Longibacter salinarum: one gene and its partners. The main gene of each other region encodes a partner of the protein of the gene in region 4 in a complex. Links are inferred from orthologs where the notes say so. Each region holds a gene or a part of one and is shown on either strand. Other genes may lie near its edges.

Region 1 (2,946 bases), on a different replicon or contig from region 4:
AGGGGGCAACCCGGATCCCGGACGTCATCAAGGCCCTCGTCGACGAGTTTGGCGATGTCGTCTGGAACGTGGAAACCTACGCGGGCGAAGACACGGTCTTCGTTGAGAAGGAGAAAATACGCGAGGTCTGCCAGTTCCTCCGCGACGATCTGGGGTTTAACTACTTCTCCGATTGTGGCGGCATCGACCGCTTCACCGAGGACGAGCGCTACGAGATGTTCTACAACCTCGTCTCGCTGGAGCGTGGCAAACGAATTCGTGTCAAGATCCGCATCGAGGAGGACGATCTGAGCGTGCCGAGCGTCACGCAGGTGTACCGCGCCGCGAACTGGAACGAGCGCGAAGCCTACGACATGCTCGGCATCAAATTCGACGGGCATCCGGACCTGCGGCGCATGTACATGCCGGAGGACTTCGAGTATCACCCACTCCGCAAGGAATTTCCGCTTCTCGGCGTTCCGGGTTCGCTTCCGCTTCCACCGCAGACGCCGGAGGGCGAGCTCACGATGGACCCCTTCGCCGCAGCACACGGCTCGAAGCCCACGAAAAGTTACCTGGAGCCGAAGTCGGACTACGCCGACGACACGGATAACGAATAACGAACGTTCGAGACGCGCTACCGTCTGAGCGTTGAAACGCACCACACGCCAATAGCAACTCCCCATGGCCACGGCCCCTCAATTTCCCGGTCTCGACTTCGGCGACAAGTTCCGCTTCTGGCCGAAGCATAACGAGAAGATCTACGAGCGCCTCGACGCCAAGCACGCGTGGATCGAGGAAAAACGCGCGGCGGAGGGTGACGGTGGGATGGCCGCGACCGAATGGTCGGAGGTCGATCCGCTCGAGCACGAGATGATCCTCAACATGGGACCGCAGCACCCGGCCACCCACGGTGTGCTCCGCTGCGTCGTCAAGCTCGACGGCGAAACCATCGAGAAGGCGGTCCTCGACATCGGCTACCTGCACCGCGGGATCGAGAAGCTGGCCGAGTCGAAGACGTATCAGGAGTTCATGCCGTACACCGACCGCATGGACTACCTGTCGCCCTACTCCAACAACGTCGCCTGGTGCCTGGCGGTGGAGAAACTCGCGGGCATCGAAATCCCGGAGCGCGCCGAATGGATTCGCATGATCATGTGCGAGCTGGCGCGAATCTCGTCGCACTGCCTCTGGCTCGGTGTGGGTCTGATGGACGCGGGCGCGGTGTCCGGCTTCCTCTGGACCTTCCAGCAGCGGGAGGACATCTACTCGATCTTTGACGAGGTTGCCGGTGCACGGTTTACCGTCAGCCACTCTCGCATTGGCGGGGTGGCGTCGGATTTGACGCCGCGTTCGTTCGAGCTTATCCGCGCCTTCTGCGACAGCTTCAAGGAGGAGCTCGCCCGCTGGCAGAAATTCCTGAACCGAAACCGCATCTGGATCGAGCGGAATAAGGACGTCGGCCGGATCACGAAGGAGGAGGCCATCGAGCTTGGTATGACCGGGCCGAACCTGCGCGGCTCCGGCGTTGAGTACGACATTCGCCGCTTCGAGCCGTACCTCAAGTACGACGAAGTCGACTTCACCATCCCGATCCGCGAGGAAGGCGATTGCCTCGCCCGGTACTTCCTCCGCCTGGAGGAGATGGAGCAGAGCATTCGAATCATCGAGCAGTGCCTCGACCGGATGCCGGAGGGCCCGGTCCGCGCCGACGACGCCAAGCAGGCGTATCCATCGAAGGACGAGGTTTATTACTCGATGGAAGGCATGATTCACGACTTCATGTACACCGATGTGGGCACGCAGGCGCCGAAGGGGGCCAACGCGTACCACGCGGTCGAGAGTCCGAAAGGCGAACTCGGCTTTTACCTGACGAGCGACGGCACCGGCCGCCCCTTCCGCGTACGGATCAATGCGCCCTCGTTTACCAACCTGCAGGGCATGGAGTACATTATGGAGGGCTCCCTCGTCGCAGATACCGTCGTCATTATCGGCTCGATTGACCCCGTGATGGGCGAAGCCGACAAATAAGTCCGCATGTGTGAGTGTCTGAAGGAGTGGAGGGCCTTCACGTTCACACGTTCACACATTCGTTCTTCCCAACCTTCGCGCGTACAACATGAGTCAATTCGACATTCAGCGGCCGGTCGTCGAGCTTCCGGACCAGAATCCAGATCCCGTCTTTTCTGAAGACGAGCTCGTCTGGACGGATGAGGAGAAAGAGCAGATCGATCGCTACAAGGCCCAGTACCCGGAGCCGGACGCGGCGATTATGCGGGTTCTCTGGATCGCGCAGGAGAAGTTTGGTTTCCTCCCGCCGGAGGTGATCCAGCTCTGCGCGGACACGCTCGACATGCCGTTCTCGAAGGCATTCGGCGTTGCCACGTTCTACACGCAGTACTACAAGGAGGAGCAGGGCAAATTCGTCCTTGACGTCTGCACGTGCTTCACCTGCCAGTTTACCGGTGGCTACGACATTCTCCACTACCTGGAGGAGAAACTGGACATCCACGCCGGCGAAACGACCGACGACGGCATGTTCACGCTGCAGGAGGTCGAATGCCTCGGCTGCTGCGGTTCCGCCCCGATGATGCAGGTCACGAACGGCCCGTACGTCCACAACCTCACGAAGGAAAAGGTGGACGAACTGGTGGACAAACTGAAGAAAGGCGAGATGCCGAAGTTTACGTCTGTAACCCTGCCGCAGGACGAAGACGAGATGGGCGGCAACCGCCGTTCCGATGCTGAGACGACGGAGACGTACAAGACGCAGCCGCGCTCGGAAGCGATCAAGTAGACACCGACGCCGTCGCCGTACCTGATCCGGTATGCTCATGGACGCATCTGACGCTGGCGCATTCTCCGATCCTTCGGGTGCACCTGACCTCGACGACTGCGCATCAGCACGCGTGAGATTGGTCGATGCGCTGGGGGCGGATGAAGACACGGCCGACCGACTTCGTGGGG
Region 2 (2,847 bases), on a different replicon or contig from region 4:
CTGGCAGACCTCGCGTATTTTCTCCTTCTCAACGAAGACCGTGTCTTCGCCCGCGTAGGTTTCCACGTTCCAGACGACATCGCCAAACTCGTCGACGAGGGCCTTGATGACGTCCGGGATCCGGGTTGCCCCCTTGGCATGTGGATTCGACTCCGAGTCGTCGGCCCGGGCCTCATCCATCGGGGTGTAGTAGAACTTCAGCGCTTCGTGCTCGCGCTTCTCTTGTTTCGGCTGTGCGTTGCGTTCGTCGTCGCGCATGAACGGGTGCGGGCGCGAATGGAAAATGGTGCGAAAGGGGGCAGCGTCGGATCCGCTGTGCTACGCCTTCATCGGCGCCGTTTTCGACTTGCGGGTCGCGTCGTCGGCTTTGGCACCGGGCGCTTCTACGATGAAATTCGGCGTCTTCGGCTTCTCAAGCTGACCGGGGAACTTGCTGCTGTTCTCGTGCACGATCGGTGCGCGCTCGACCAGCGGGCCGTCGGTGTAATCCTGCAGCACCGAGTACTCGTTACGGATTTTCTCCTGGATGTCCATTAGTGCGTGCAGGACGGCTTCCGGCCGCGGCGGACATCCGGGGATGTAGACATCGACCGGCAGGAAGTTGTCGATACCCTGAACGACGCCGTAGCAGCGGTGCATCCCGCCCGTCGACGCGCAGGCTCCCATCGCGATGCACCACTTCGGATCCGGCATCTGGTCCCAGACGCGGCGGATCGCGTGGCTCATTTTGTAGGAGCACCAGCCGGCGACGATCATCAGGTCGGCCTGACGGGGAGAGAACCGCATGGCCTCACTCCCGAAGCGTGCCGCATCGTACTTCGGTCCGGCAAACGCCATCATCTCGATCGCGCAACAGGCCAACCCCATAGGCATCGGCATCAGCGAGTTGGAGCGCGCCCAGTTGAGAACCGCATCGACGCGTGTGGTGAAAAAGCCCTCACCACCGGACGGAGTCATTCCAGCCATGATAATATCTGCATTGGTGTAAATATCGGCGCCTGCTTGTACGACACCGCATGACCCGAAGATGCATGAGCAGGTCGAATTCGGGGCAACCGTGCGATGCGTTCGGTTCCCGGCGGACGGGCCGGGTGCGGCGATGAAAATCTCGGCGTGGGGGGTGAAAGCGAAGGGGGCGCCGTTGGAAAACGAGGGGATCCGTTGCGCCAGACCGCTTCCGGCCCTGAGCACTGCTGGTATGGTCAGTGCCGTTTCCCTGTTTCAGCCAAGAGTGAAACGAGATCGGCCATTACACGGCCTATTCACGGACTGCTGCCGATCCGGGCGGCCGTAAGACGCGCCGGCCTTCCGCCTACTGCTCGAAGTCCAGCCCACCTTTCTTGATATCGTAGACGAGCCCGATCGCGAGGATGGCCGCAAAGATCGTAACGACAATCATCACGCCGAGGGCTGCTCCACCTGCGATGAAGTCGTGGAAACTCACCGCCCACGGATACATGAAGACGACCTCGACGTCAAAGACGATAAAAATCATTGCGACGAGGTAAAACTTCACGGAGTACCGTTCGCGGGCACTGCCGATCGGATCCATCCCACTCTCATACGGCGACTGCTTGATGCGATTGGGACGCTTCGGCCCCACGAGCTCGGCCGCCTTCAGCAGTGTGAGGGCGAGGCCGGTGGCAATCGCAATGGTGATGTACAGCGGGATGAAATCTCCAAACATGACTCGGAGCGGGCAGAAAACCAGGAAGGTCCATCGGATAATCGCACCCATCGTGCGCCCCGCCCAGTCAGGCAGGATCGGAGCAGGCGTTCCGTGACGCAAGGATGCGATAGGCAGGTATGCATGGTACGCATCTGCTTCCACGGGTGCAAAAGCCGCACCTCTCTGCATTCCGAAGAGCACATGAAATGGGAGTCTGGCAATGCGAAGGGCTAAGTGCGAAAAGGAGAATGTGAATGGTCGATTGTGGATTGAGGATAGTGAATTGGACCGATCTTTCGGGCGTGATGCAGTCCTCCGCCTCCGGAGTCTTGATTGTTTGTCGTCGGTGGTTCGTGGTCTATGGGATTGGCTTCTAAGCGCGCAGATACGTTTGAACGTTTGCCACCCGATCGTGCCTCCACCAGATCGCCGTAACTCTCAATCCCTAATCCGCAATCCCAAATACGTAATCCTCAATCCTTAATCCGTAACCCCTAACCCAAAATCCCCAATCCTTAATTCGCAATCCCCAACGTCTCAACGAATCAACGTTCTAACGTTGTAACGCAAAAATGCCAGGCCCGACCGGGGCACCCCCGACCGGACCTGGCAATCCCTTCGCACTTCAAATTTCGCACTTCGCACTAGAAGCTGTATTGCATCCGGCCGAAGACGGCCAGGCCGAGCTCCGGTGCACCGGCGAATTCTCTGTGCTCATTGTTGAGGATATTCTTGCCTGTGACGTCGACGCGCAGACCCGGGATCGACTGCACCTTGTAGCCCATGCGGGCGTCGAGCAGGAAATACGAGTCCACGGACCCGACGTACGGTCCGGTTTCCACCGGGAAGCCTTCGACGTAGTTACCGGTCATCCCAAACGAGAAGCCGTTGTCGAAGCGGTAATCGAACCCGCTCTTGAATTTGAACGCCGGAGCATTGAGCGCGAGGCTCAACGACGTGTTGGTCTCGTCGAGCTCTTCGTTGTCGAAGAAGTCATCGCTCAGGAACGACGTGTTCGCGAAAATGGCGAACGCATCCGTTGCCTGCAGTGTCACGGAGATATCGGTACCGTAGTACGACACCTCACCGAAGTTGCGGTAGCTGAGGAAGCCACCCACCTCATTGCCCGCACCGCCGCCGGGAAGGACTTCCTGATCCGGTTGGATGATGCCGGTCGG
Region 3 (2,816 bases), on a different replicon or contig from region 4:
GACTCGGCCAGCTTCTCGATCCCGCGGTGCAGGTAGCCGATGTCGAGGACCGCCTTCTCGATGGTTTCGCCGTCGAGCTTGACGACGCAGCGGAGCACACCGTGGGTGGCCGGGTGCTGCGGTCCCATGTTGAGGATCATCTCGTGCTCGAGCGGATCGACCTCCGACCATTCGGTCGCGGCCATCCCACCGTCACCCTCCGCCGCGCGTTTTTCCTCGATCCACGCGTGCTTGGCGTCGAGGCGCTCGTAGATCTTCTCGTTATGCTTCGGCCAGAAGCGGAACTTGTCGCCGAAGTCGAGACCGGGAAATTGAGGGGCCGTGGCCATGGGGAGTTGCTATTGGCGTGTGGTGCGTTTCAACGCTCAGACGGTAGCGCGTCTCGAACGTTCGTTATTCGTTATCCGTGTCGTCGGCGTAGTCCGACTTCGGCTCCAGGTAACTTTTCGTGGGCTTCGAGCCGTGTGCTGCGGCGAAGGGGTCCATCGTGAGCTCGCCCTCCGGCGTCTGCGGTGGAAGCGGAAGCGAACCCGGAACGCCGAGAAGCGGAAATTCCTTGCGGAGTGGGTGATACTCGAAGTCCTCCGGCATGTACATGCGCCGCAGGTCCGGATGCCCGTCGAATTTGATGCCGAGCATGTCGTAGGCTTCGCGCTCGTTCCAGTTCGCGGCGCGGTACACCTGCGTGACGCTCGGCACGCTCAGATCGTCCTCCTCGATGCGGATCTTGACACGAATTCGTTTGCCACGCTCCAGCGAGACGAGGTTGTAGAACATCTCGTAGCGCTCGTCCTCGGTGAAGCGGTCGATGCCGCCACAATCGGAGAAGTAGTTAAACCCCAGATCGTCGCGGAGGAACTGGCAGACCTCGCGTATTTTCTCCTTCTCAACGAAGACCGTGTCTTCGCCCGCGTAGGTTTCCACGTTCCAGACGACATCGCCAAACTCGTCGACGAGGGCCTTGATGACGTCCGGGATCCGGGTTGCCCCCTTGGCATGTGGATTCGACTCCGAGTCGTCGGCCCGGGCCTCATCCATCGGGGTGTAGTAGAACTTCAGCGCTTCGTGCTCGCGCTTCTCTTGTTTCGGCTGTGCGTTGCGTTCGTCGTCGCGCATGAACGGGTGCGGGCGCGAATGGAAAATGGTGCGAAAGGGGGCAGCGTCGGATCCGCTGTGCTACGCCTTCATCGGCGCCGTTTTCGACTTGCGGGTCGCGTCGTCGGCTTTGGCACCGGGCGCTTCTACGATGAAATTCGGCGTCTTCGGCTTCTCAAGCTGACCGGGGAACTTGCTGCTGTTCTCGTGCACGATCGGTGCGCGCTCGACCAGCGGGCCGTCGGTGTAATCCTGCAGCACCGAGTACTCGTTACGGATTTTCTCCTGGATGTCCATTAGTGCGTGCAGGACGGCTTCCGGCCGCGGCGGACATCCGGGGATGTAGACATCGACCGGCAGGAAGTTGTCGATACCCTGAACGACGCCGTAGCAGCGGTGCATCCCGCCCGTCGACGCGCAGGCTCCCATCGCGATGCACCACTTCGGATCCGGCATCTGGTCCCAGACGCGGCGGATCGCGTGGCTCATTTTGTAGGAGCACCAGCCGGCGACGATCATCAGGTCGGCCTGACGGGGAGAGAACCGCATGGCCTCACTCCCGAAGCGTGCCGCATCGTACTTCGGTCCGGCAAACGCCATCATCTCGATCGCGCAACAGGCCAACCCCATAGGCATCGGCATCAGCGAGTTGGAGCGCGCCCAGTTGAGAACCGCATCGACGCGTGTGGTGAAAAAGCCCTCACCACCGGACGGAGTCATTCCAGCCATGATAATATCTGCATTGGTGTAAATATCGGCGCCTGCTTGTACGACACCGCATGACCCGAAGATGCATGAGCAGGTCGAATTCGGGGCAACCGTGCGATGCGTTCGGTTCCCGGCGGACGGGCCGGGTGCGGCGATGAAAATCTCGGCGTGGGGGGTGAAAGCGAAGGGGGCGCCGTTGGAAAACGAGGGGATCCGTTGCGCCAGACCGCTTCCGGCCCTGAGCACTGCTGGTATGGTCAGTGCCGTTTCCCTGTTTCAGCCAAGAGTGAAACGAGATCGGCCATTACACGGCCTATTCACGGACTGCTGCCGATCCGGGCGGCCGTAAGACGCGCCGGCCTTCCGCCTACTGCTCGAAGTCCAGCCCACCTTTCTTGATATCGTAGACGAGCCCGATCGCGAGGATGGCCGCAAAGATCGTAACGACAATCATCACGCCGAGGGCTGCTCCACCTGCGATGAAGTCGTGGAAACTCACCGCCCACGGATACATGAAGACGACCTCGACGTCAAAGACGATAAAAATCATTGCGACGAGGTAAAACTTCACGGAGTACCGTTCGCGGGCACTGCCGATCGGATCCATCCCACTCTCATACGGCGACTGCTTGATGCGATTGGGACGCTTCGGCCCCACGAGCTCGGCCGCCTTCAGCAGTGTGAGGGCGAGGCCGGTGGCAATCGCAATGGTGATGTACAGCGGGATGAAATCTCCAAACATGACTCGGAGCGGGCAGAAAACCAGGAAGGTCCATCGGATAATCGCACCCATCGTGCGCCCCGCCCAGTCAGGCAGGATCGGAGCAGGCGTTCCGTGACGCAAGGATGCGATAGGCAGGTATGCATGGTACGCATCTGCTTCCACGGGTGCAAAAGCCGCACCTCTCTGCATTCCGAAGAGCACATGAAATGGGAGTCTGGCAATGCGAAGGGCTAAGTGCGAAAAGGAGAATGTGAATGGTCGATTGTGGATTGAGGATAGTGAATTGGAC
Region 4 (2,931 bases):
GTCGTTGGGATCCGGAAAGTTCGGCTCGCTGCCTATCTCAAGACCCCGTCGATCACGACGCGGTATGGCCGGCACGAGGTGCAGTTTTCGGAATTCCACCGCTGGGGCGAAGACCTCGCCGACGCCGTGAGTCGGTCGGTCGCGCAGTCGTTGTCACGGCAGCCGGGCATCGAGCGCGTCGACCGGGTGCCCTGGCCCGACCGAACGACGCACGATGTGCTGGTACAGATGCAGGTGCTTCGCTTCGAGGGAGAAGCTCCGTCTTCCAGTCGACGCCCGGAGCAAGAGGACGACGGGATCGAAGCGGAGGGTTCGGCGCGTGTCGCGGTGGCCTGGGAGCTCGTCGATCCAGAAACGCAGGAGGTGTGGGTCAGTGGTCGGACGGACCATCGTGAATCCGGATGGCCGGTGGGAAACTATCCGGCGCTCATCGAGCGGCTAGACGCAGCGTTGTCGGTTGTGGCGAGCGACTTAAACGAGAGCATGAAATCACTCGAGCCGCTGTCGGCTGAGAGCCGGTAGCCGTTCGACACCGCAGATCGCGGCGAGCGCTGATAGGAGAAGACGTGCTTTCCCTTCACGGGCGTGCCGTGAGGGACAAGGGGACGGGCCGTGAGACCCGGTGAAGTCTCTCCGAAAACAAGGGTCCAGGCGCAAAACGATGGCTGGCCACAGGCACAGAGGTTGCACCCGTGCCCTGATGCACGTACGTTGCGAACTGCCCCGAGGTGTGTGCCGCTGTTCGGTTGCTTCCGTACGGCGTACCGCCTCCGATCCTTGCTGACCGCGTCGAACCCTTTTCGCGCCCCGATGGAATATCTTCTTACGGCAGGCTTTGCCTTCCTCGTCATCAACGCCATGCTCGTGAGCGCTTCGGTGCTCGTGTACGCAGAGCGCCGCGTTTCCGGCTTCATGCAGAACCGCCCCGGCCCAAACCGTGTCGGCCCGGTCGGACTGCTGCAGCCGTTTGCGGACGTGCTCAAGTTCGTGTTGAAGGAGGATATTCAGCCTGCTGCGTCCAACAAATTTATCCATTCCCTCGCGCCGGTCCTCATGGTGGTGATCGCCATGAGTGCCGCGTCTTTGATTCCGTTCGCGAATGGCATTGTCGTCGCGGATCTGAATGTCGGCGTGCTGATGCTTCTCGCGCTGACGTCCGTGACGGTCTATGGCATCACACTCGCCGGATGGAGCTCCAACAGCAAGTACTCGCTCCTCGGCGGACTGCGGTCGGCGGCGCAGATGATCTCGTACGAGCTCTCGATGGGCCTCGCGGTCATTTCGGTCGTGCTCATCGCGGGTAGCTTGAACCTTATGGAGATTGTCGAGAACCAGGCATCCGGTGGTGCGCTCCTCGGCTGGAACCTCGTTCGGAATCCGGTCGGCTGCCTCATCTTTATCGTGACCGCGTTCGCGGAAACGAACCGGGCGCCGTTTGACCTGCCGGAGGCGGAGCAGGAGCTTGTCGGTGGATACCACACCGAGTACAGCGGCATGAAATTCGGCATGTTCTTCCTCGCCGAGTACGTGAACTGGTTCATCGCCTCGTTCATGATCGTGACGCTCTTCTTCGGCGGCTACCTCGTTCCCTTCCAGCCGCAACTCATCGCCGCCTTCCCGGCCCTCGCTGACTCGGTCTGGCTCCAGATCTTCCAGTTCGGTTCGCTGATGCTGAAGGTGAGCTTCTTCGTCTTCCTCTTCATCTGGGTCCGGTGGACGTTCCCCCGCTTCAAGTACAACCAGCTCATGATGATCGGCTGGAAGTACCTCCTCCCGATCTCGCTCGCCAACGCGCTTCTCGTCGCCCTCGGCGTCATCTTCTTCCAGAGCTACTTCTAGTTCGAAAAGCGAAATTCGAAGGGCGAAATGGAAAAGCACCTCGGCGCCAGACGGCGATCCGGGGTGCTTTTTTTCTATGGTTCAGCGTTCAAGGTTCAGAGTTCAAGGTTCAGGGCTAGCTACCGGACCGTTTGGATTTCAAACCGGACTGTCTTCGTATGTCAACGAAAAACGAATCTCGTGCGTCTCATGCGTCCTGGGAACGAGACGTTATCGTCGAACAGGACGCACTCACACACTCCGATACCCACATACTCACATACTCCCATCCATCTCAGAGCAGCCGCGCCTAGGAATGCTGAAATGACACACGCTCCAATGAACGTGTCCGGTAGGTAGGGTTCAGAGTTCAAGGTTCGGGGCTCGACGGGCTGCCGAATAACCTGAAGGGAATCCCCGGTCGTAGCGCTCATACCCTCAGACGTTGACACTTTCATACTTCCCACCCTTCACACTTTCCCTTTCCGTCGTTCCGTCAGGGTGAGGGCAGCGCCGGTGAGGAGGATGAGCAGGCCGAGGAGGCGCATCCACGACAGCTCGATCGGGGCGCCGCCGAGGAGGCCGAAGTGGTCGAGTCCGGCCGAGGTGAGGAGCTGGGCAGCGAGGAGAATCATTCCGAGGAGAACCGCCCCGATGCGCGGCACCGCGTAATTGCTCGCCGCCACGACGAAGACGCCCATGCAGCCGCCGATCCAGTAGTACCAGGGAAGTCCGCCGAACGCGATGACGCCGGTGCGCACGCCGATGAGGAGGAGCACGCCTGCTACGATCGTGCCGACGATGTGGTTGACCAGCGATCCGCGCAGGCTTCCGGCAAACGTCGCGAGCGACGCGTTGACCAGCCGACTCAGCGAGCCGATGACGCCGTTAAGTAGGGCGAGCAGGTAGAACATGCAGAGGAGCTTCCGGGAGGGCAGCGGGACGGGGTTAGCCGAACGCGACGAGGACGACACCTAGGATGACGAGGGCAAGACCGAGCAGTCGTTGCTTCGACACAGGGAATTGGGGGAGCCCGAACCAGCCGAAGTGATCGGAGATTGTGGAGAAGCCGAGGTTCGCGGCCACCGACAGGCAGAGCGTGAGCGCCACGCC
Region 5 (2,890 bases), on a different replicon or contig from region 4:
TGGGCGGACTTACCGGTGGCTCCAATGAAGAGCAGGAGCACGATATAGTTGATCGTGTCCGTTGAGAGCACCGAGGCCGCATCCGAGAGGAGCACATCGAAGCTGAGGCTCCCGAGCTCGCTGAAGATGAGGAACATCGCCATCAGGAAGGCGAAGTCGCCGATGCGGTTGACGATGAATGCTTTGTTTGCGGCTGCGCTGTTCTCAAGGTCTGTGTACCAGTACCCGATCAACAGGTACGAGCACAGCCCGACGCCTTCCCAGCCGAGGAACAGCACCGCGAGGTTGTTCGCCAGCACCAGATTGAGCATGGCGAAGATGAACAGGTTCAGGTAGGCGAAGAAGCGCCAGTACCCGGAATCCCCGTGCATGTACCCCGTCGAGTAGAGGTGAATCACGCCACCAACGCCCGTAACGATGAGCGTCATGATGAGGGATAACTCATCGATGCGGTATGCGAAATCAAGCGTCAGGTCGCCGGCCTGCATCCACGTGAAATAGTTGACGGTCACGGGATCGCCGCCGTAGCTGGCGAACAGGTAGACCGTGATCGCGAATGGAATCACCACCATCGACGTGCCGATCGTGCCGATGAGGCTCTCTCGTTTCCGAAGTGCCGGCATAAAGAGCGGCAGGACACCGAGGAGGACGGCCCCCGTGAGGGGCAAGAGCAGAATGAGGCGAACGAGGAGGTCGTGACTCATGGACGAAGCCGAGTGACGAGTACGTGTGGAGGAGAGGCCCGACCGTCGGGCAGGATGCTACATGCGTCGGTCGTCGGTGCGCAGGCGGAATCTTAGTGCCCACGCCCCATCAGACCAGCAGAGATCGTCTAGAACTTGAACAGATTGATCTCCGTGATGTCGACCGTCAGCTTCCGACGGAAGATGGCAATCACGATCGCGAGACCCACGGCGGCCTCCGCGGCCGCAACGGCGATCGTAAAGAAGACGAGCAACTGCCCGTCGGGGTCTCCCATCGACTGACTGAGAGCGACGAGCGTGAGGTTGACGGCATTAAGCATCAACTCTACCGACATAAGCAGAACGATCGCATTCCGCTTGAACAGCACGCCGAGCGTACCGATCGAGAAGAGGATCGCACTGAGGCCGAGATACCAATTGAGAGCGACTTCCATCGCGGAGAGAAGGGTTTTAGTCGTTTGTTGCCTTTGGTGCGTCGCCGCCAGCTACTCGATTCCAGGGACAATTCTCTGGAAACCGGAGCCGACCGGCAACAAACCAGCTTATTGAAACCGTTTCTGTGCAAGCATGACGGCGCCCACCGTGGCCGCGAGCAAAAGGACTGCGGCGACCTCGACGTGGAGCGCGTAGCGCGTGTAGAGATGTTTTCCGAGCAACTCCGCGCTACCAGTCTCTGCGGTCGCTTCCATGGCTTCCATCGGAAGATCGAAGCCGCTGGCAATGACGTAGAGCAGCTGCGAAAGCACCACAACGCCCAGTGCAAAGCCCGCTACCATGGTCCAGTTGATCTCCTCTAATCGAGGTAAAGCCTCAAGATTGAGGAGCATAATGACAAACAGGAATAAGACCATGATCGCACCGGCGTAGACCAGAATCTGGATGACGCCGATAAACGTCGCGTTCAACGTGAGATAGAGACCCGCCACGCAGAACAGATTCAGTACAAGCCAGAGGGCGCTGTAAACCGGGCTACGTGAAATGAGCATCCCGATAGCGGCAACGACAGCTACCGTTGCCAGCAGAAAAAACATGAAAGGTGCAGCGGCCATGAGCCCGATCGGCAAATCTGAGTGGTCGTGGGTGCAGGTACGGAGTCCGACAACAACACGAGGTCCCGCAGTACAGGGATCGTGGCTCACGCCTCAAACGGTCGCGTCATCCTGCGAAGATCACGCCGTAGCGCAGAACGGGCCGACGGGTCGGCCCCACATTCATCGACGCTACGTGTCCAAAGCGTCGCCCGGTTGCGGAATTCGGCCGTTTCGCAGGCACAAACGTAGCGCACCGGGCGTCGGATCGTACAGACGGCAAGGTAGCGAAGGGGCATCGTAGGGGCAACATTCAGGGGGGTTAAGCCCGGATGAATACGAACCCTCGCGTGGTCGTCCGCCCTTCGCTAGCGCTCCGTGCAGATGGGACCGGAAATCTGCTCTTCGATGCCATCACTTTTCGCCCTCCCTCCTTCCTCTCTTTACCTCACATTGATCTCAGACCGGGGCGTTCTGTGGAATCAGGCGCTCACTCGCTGGATGCAGGAACGGCATGTGTGACCGGGGCTGGACCCATCTTTATCCCGTCGCCCTCGATTCGTATGTCCTTCTCTTCGATTGATACGTCGATGCCAAAGACCTCTCGGAAAAGCCCGGACTCCTCCCCCGCTGCCCAGATTTCGAGCTCTGGATCGCCCTTTGAGTCGAGAGCAATCGTCAGCACGTCATCCGTCAGGTCGATTTCCAGTGCTGCGACATTCTGAAAGTGGCTTCGATCTAGTCCTTCCGCGATCCGAAGGATTCCTGCAAGCTGCCGAACGCGTTCTCGATTGGGTTTGCTGAGCTTACGGAATCGCTTGTGCCTGCTCTCATCCGGAAACGACTTCCGGTGATAACGAGCCACAAGCGCGAGGATTCGCTTCTCGTCTGGCTGAAACCCCTGCAGATCCGAATGCTGAATGAGGTAGCGGGAATGCTTGTGGTGGCCGGAGTGGCTAATGTGGTAGCCGATGTCGTGCAGGATCGCAGCGTACTCCAGTAGTTCGACGTCTGACTTTGGGCCGTTATATCGGTCTTTCAGGACATCAAACAGAAACGTCGCCGTGGCAGCAACATGCTGCGCGTGTCGTTCCTCCCAGTCGAAGCGGAAGGCGATTTCGTGGACACTCCGCCGGCGGACATCTGAAAACGGGGCCA

Evidence for each region.
Region 1: the proteins of nuoH (region 4) and nuoD are in contact, whole or in part, in a cryo-EM structure (PDB 6ZJN), measured with the Thermus thermophilus proteins. The link is inferred for Longibacter salinarum from one-to-one orthologs. Residues at the interface, in WP_096411122.1 of Thermus thermophilus: Ala224, Glu225, Gln226, Glu227, Ala295, Trp297, Phe298, Arg299; in WP_223903221.1 of Thermus thermophilus: Pro35, Ser36, Asp139, Gly141, Ala142.
Region 2: the proteins of nuoH (region 4) and CRI94_RS10995 are in contact, whole or in part, in a cryo-EM structure (PDB 6KHJ), measured with the Thermosynechococcus vestitus proteins. The link is inferred for Longibacter salinarum from one-to-one orthologs. Residues at the interface, in WP_126985484.1 of Thermosynechococcus vestitus: Gln8, Lys26, Trp29, Leu30, Pro33, Met34, Met37, Leu38, Leu83, Ile84, Phe85, Lys86, Glu87, Asp88, Val89, Leu90, Pro91, Ala92, Thr100, Ala104, Val107, Ile108, Phe111, Leu112, Tyr114, Ile115, Ile125, Ser126, Leu128, Phe133; in WP_126986108.1 of Thermosynechococcus vestitus: Gly6, Tyr7, Glu8, Tyr9, Phe10, Gly12, Phe13, Leu14, Ile16, Cys17, Ser18, Pro21, Ala24, Leu25, Ala27, Ser28, Leu31, Arg32, Pro33, Ser35, Arg40, Leu41, Thr42, Thr43, Tyr44, Glu45, Ile51, Gly53, Ala54, Trp55.
Region 3: the proteins of nuoH (region 4) and CRI94_RS10990 are in contact, whole or in part, in a crystal structure (PDB 6Y11), measured with the Thermus thermophilus proteins. The link is inferred for Longibacter salinarum from one-to-one orthologs. Residues at the interface, in WP_096411122.1 of Thermus thermophilus: Arg36, Val44, Arg45, Met46, Gly47, Pro48, Asn49, Arg50, Val51, Leu57, Gln58, Ala61, Asp62, Ile64, Lys65, Ile67, Phe68, Lys69, Glu70, Ile72, Val74, Glu223, Ala224, Glu225, His233, Thr234, Glu235, Tyr236, Ser237, Trp241; in WP_096411117.1 of Thermus thermophilus: Arg16, Glu17, Gly18, Leu24, Leu27, Val28, Trp30, Gly31, Arg32, Asn34, Ser35, Trp37, Thr54, Asp55, Ala56, Asp59, Ala61, Arg62, Phe63, Gly64, Glu66, Val67, Phe68, Arg69, Ala70, Ser71, Arg73, Gln74, Ala75, Asp76.
Region 5: the proteins of nuoH (region 4) and CRI94_RS00920 are in contact, whole or in part, in a cryo-EM structure (PDB 7NYH), measured with the Escherichia coli proteins. The link is inferred for Longibacter salinarum from one-to-one orthologs.

The regions. Positions count from the first base shown.
Region 1 is NZ_PDEQ01000005.1:214,663-217,608, reverse strand. The notes cover bases 1-2,836. They hold nuoD (NADH dehydrogenase (quinone) subunit D), read left to right. Parts: upstream 1-663; coding sequence 664-2,010; downstream 2,011-2,836. Other genes in these bases: CRI94_RS10970 (hypothetical protein), read left to right, coding at 2,814-2,836; CRI94_RS10975 (NADH-quinone oxidoreductase subunit NuoE family protein), read left to right, coding at 2,099-2,776; CRI94_RS10985 (NADH-quinone oxidoreductase subunit C), read left to right, coding at 1-599. In the rest of the region: more of CRI94_RS10970, read left to right, coding at 2,837-2,946.
Region 2 is NZ_PDEQ01000005.1:217,475-220,321, forward strand. Bases 1-2,737 are described here. They hold CRI94_RS10995 (NADH-quinone oxidoreductase subunit A), read right to left. Parts: upstream 1,688-2,737; coding sequence 1,313-1,687; downstream 1-1,312. Other genes in these bases: CRI94_RS10985 (NADH-quinone oxidoreductase subunit C), read right to left, coding at 1-258; CRI94_RS10990 (NADH-quinone oxidoreductase subunit B), read right to left, coding at 319-966; CRI94_RS11000 (TonB-dependent receptor), read right to left, coding at 2,314-2,737. In the rest of the region: more of CRI94_RS11000, read right to left, coding at 2,738-2,847. UniProt on the Escherichia coli protein: NDH-1 shuttles electrons from NADH, via FMN and iron-sulfur (Fe-S) centers, to quinones in the respiratory chain. The immediate electron acceptor for the enzyme in this species is believed to be ubiquinone.
Region 3 is NZ_PDEQ01000005.1:216,617-219,432, forward strand. It holds CRI94_RS10990 (NADH-quinone oxidoreductase subunit B), read right to left. Parts: upstream 1,825-2,816; coding sequence 1,177-1,824; downstream 1-1,176. Other genes in the region: nuoD (NADH dehydrogenase (quinone) subunit D), read right to left, coding at 1-329; CRI94_RS10985 (NADH-quinone oxidoreductase subunit C), read right to left, coding at 394-1,116; CRI94_RS10995 (NADH-quinone oxidoreductase subunit A), read right to left, coding at 2,171-2,545. UniProt on the Escherichia coli protein: NDH-1 shuttles electrons from NADH, via FMN and iron-sulfur (Fe-S) centers, to quinones in the respiratory chain. The immediate electron acceptor for the enzyme in this species is ubiquinone.
Region 4 is NZ_PDEQ01000007.1:104,507-107,437, forward strand. Bases 4-2,824 are described here. They hold nuoH (NADH-quinone oxidoreductase subunit NuoH), read left to right. Parts: upstream 4-810; coding sequence 811-1,839; downstream 1,840-2,824. Other genes in these bases: CRI94_RS13825 (PqiC family protein), read left to right, coding at 4-522; CRI94_RS13835 (DMT family transporter), read right to left, coding at 2,289-2,732; CRI94_RS13840 (DMT family transporter), read right to left, coding at 2,767-2,824. In the rest of the region: more of CRI94_RS13825, read left to right, coding at 1-3; more of CRI94_RS13840, read right to left, coding at 2,825-2,931. UniProt on the Escherichia coli protein: NDH-1 shuttles electrons from NADH, via FMN and iron-sulfur (Fe-S) centers, to quinones in the respiratory chain. The immediate electron acceptor for the enzyme in this species is believed to be ubiquinone.
Region 5 is NZ_PDEQ01000001.1:229,885-232,774, reverse strand. The notes cover bases 1-2,780. They hold CRI94_RS00920 (NADH-quinone oxidoreductase subunit J family protein), read right to left. Parts: upstream 1,754-2,780; coding sequence 1,247-1,753; downstream 1-1,246. Other genes in these bases: CRI94_RS00915 (Ppx/GppA phosphatase family protein), read right to left, coding at 2,223-2,780; nuoK (NADH-quinone oxidoreductase subunit NuoK), read right to left, coding at 833-1,138; nuoL (NADH-quinone oxidoreductase subunit L), read right to left, coding at 1-704. Outside these bases: more of CRI94_RS00915, read right to left, coding at 2,781-2,890. UniProt on the Escherichia coli protein: NDH-1 shuttles electrons from NADH, via FMN and iron-sulfur (Fe-S) centers, to quinones in the respiratory chain. The immediate electron acceptor for the enzyme in this species is believed to be ubiquinone.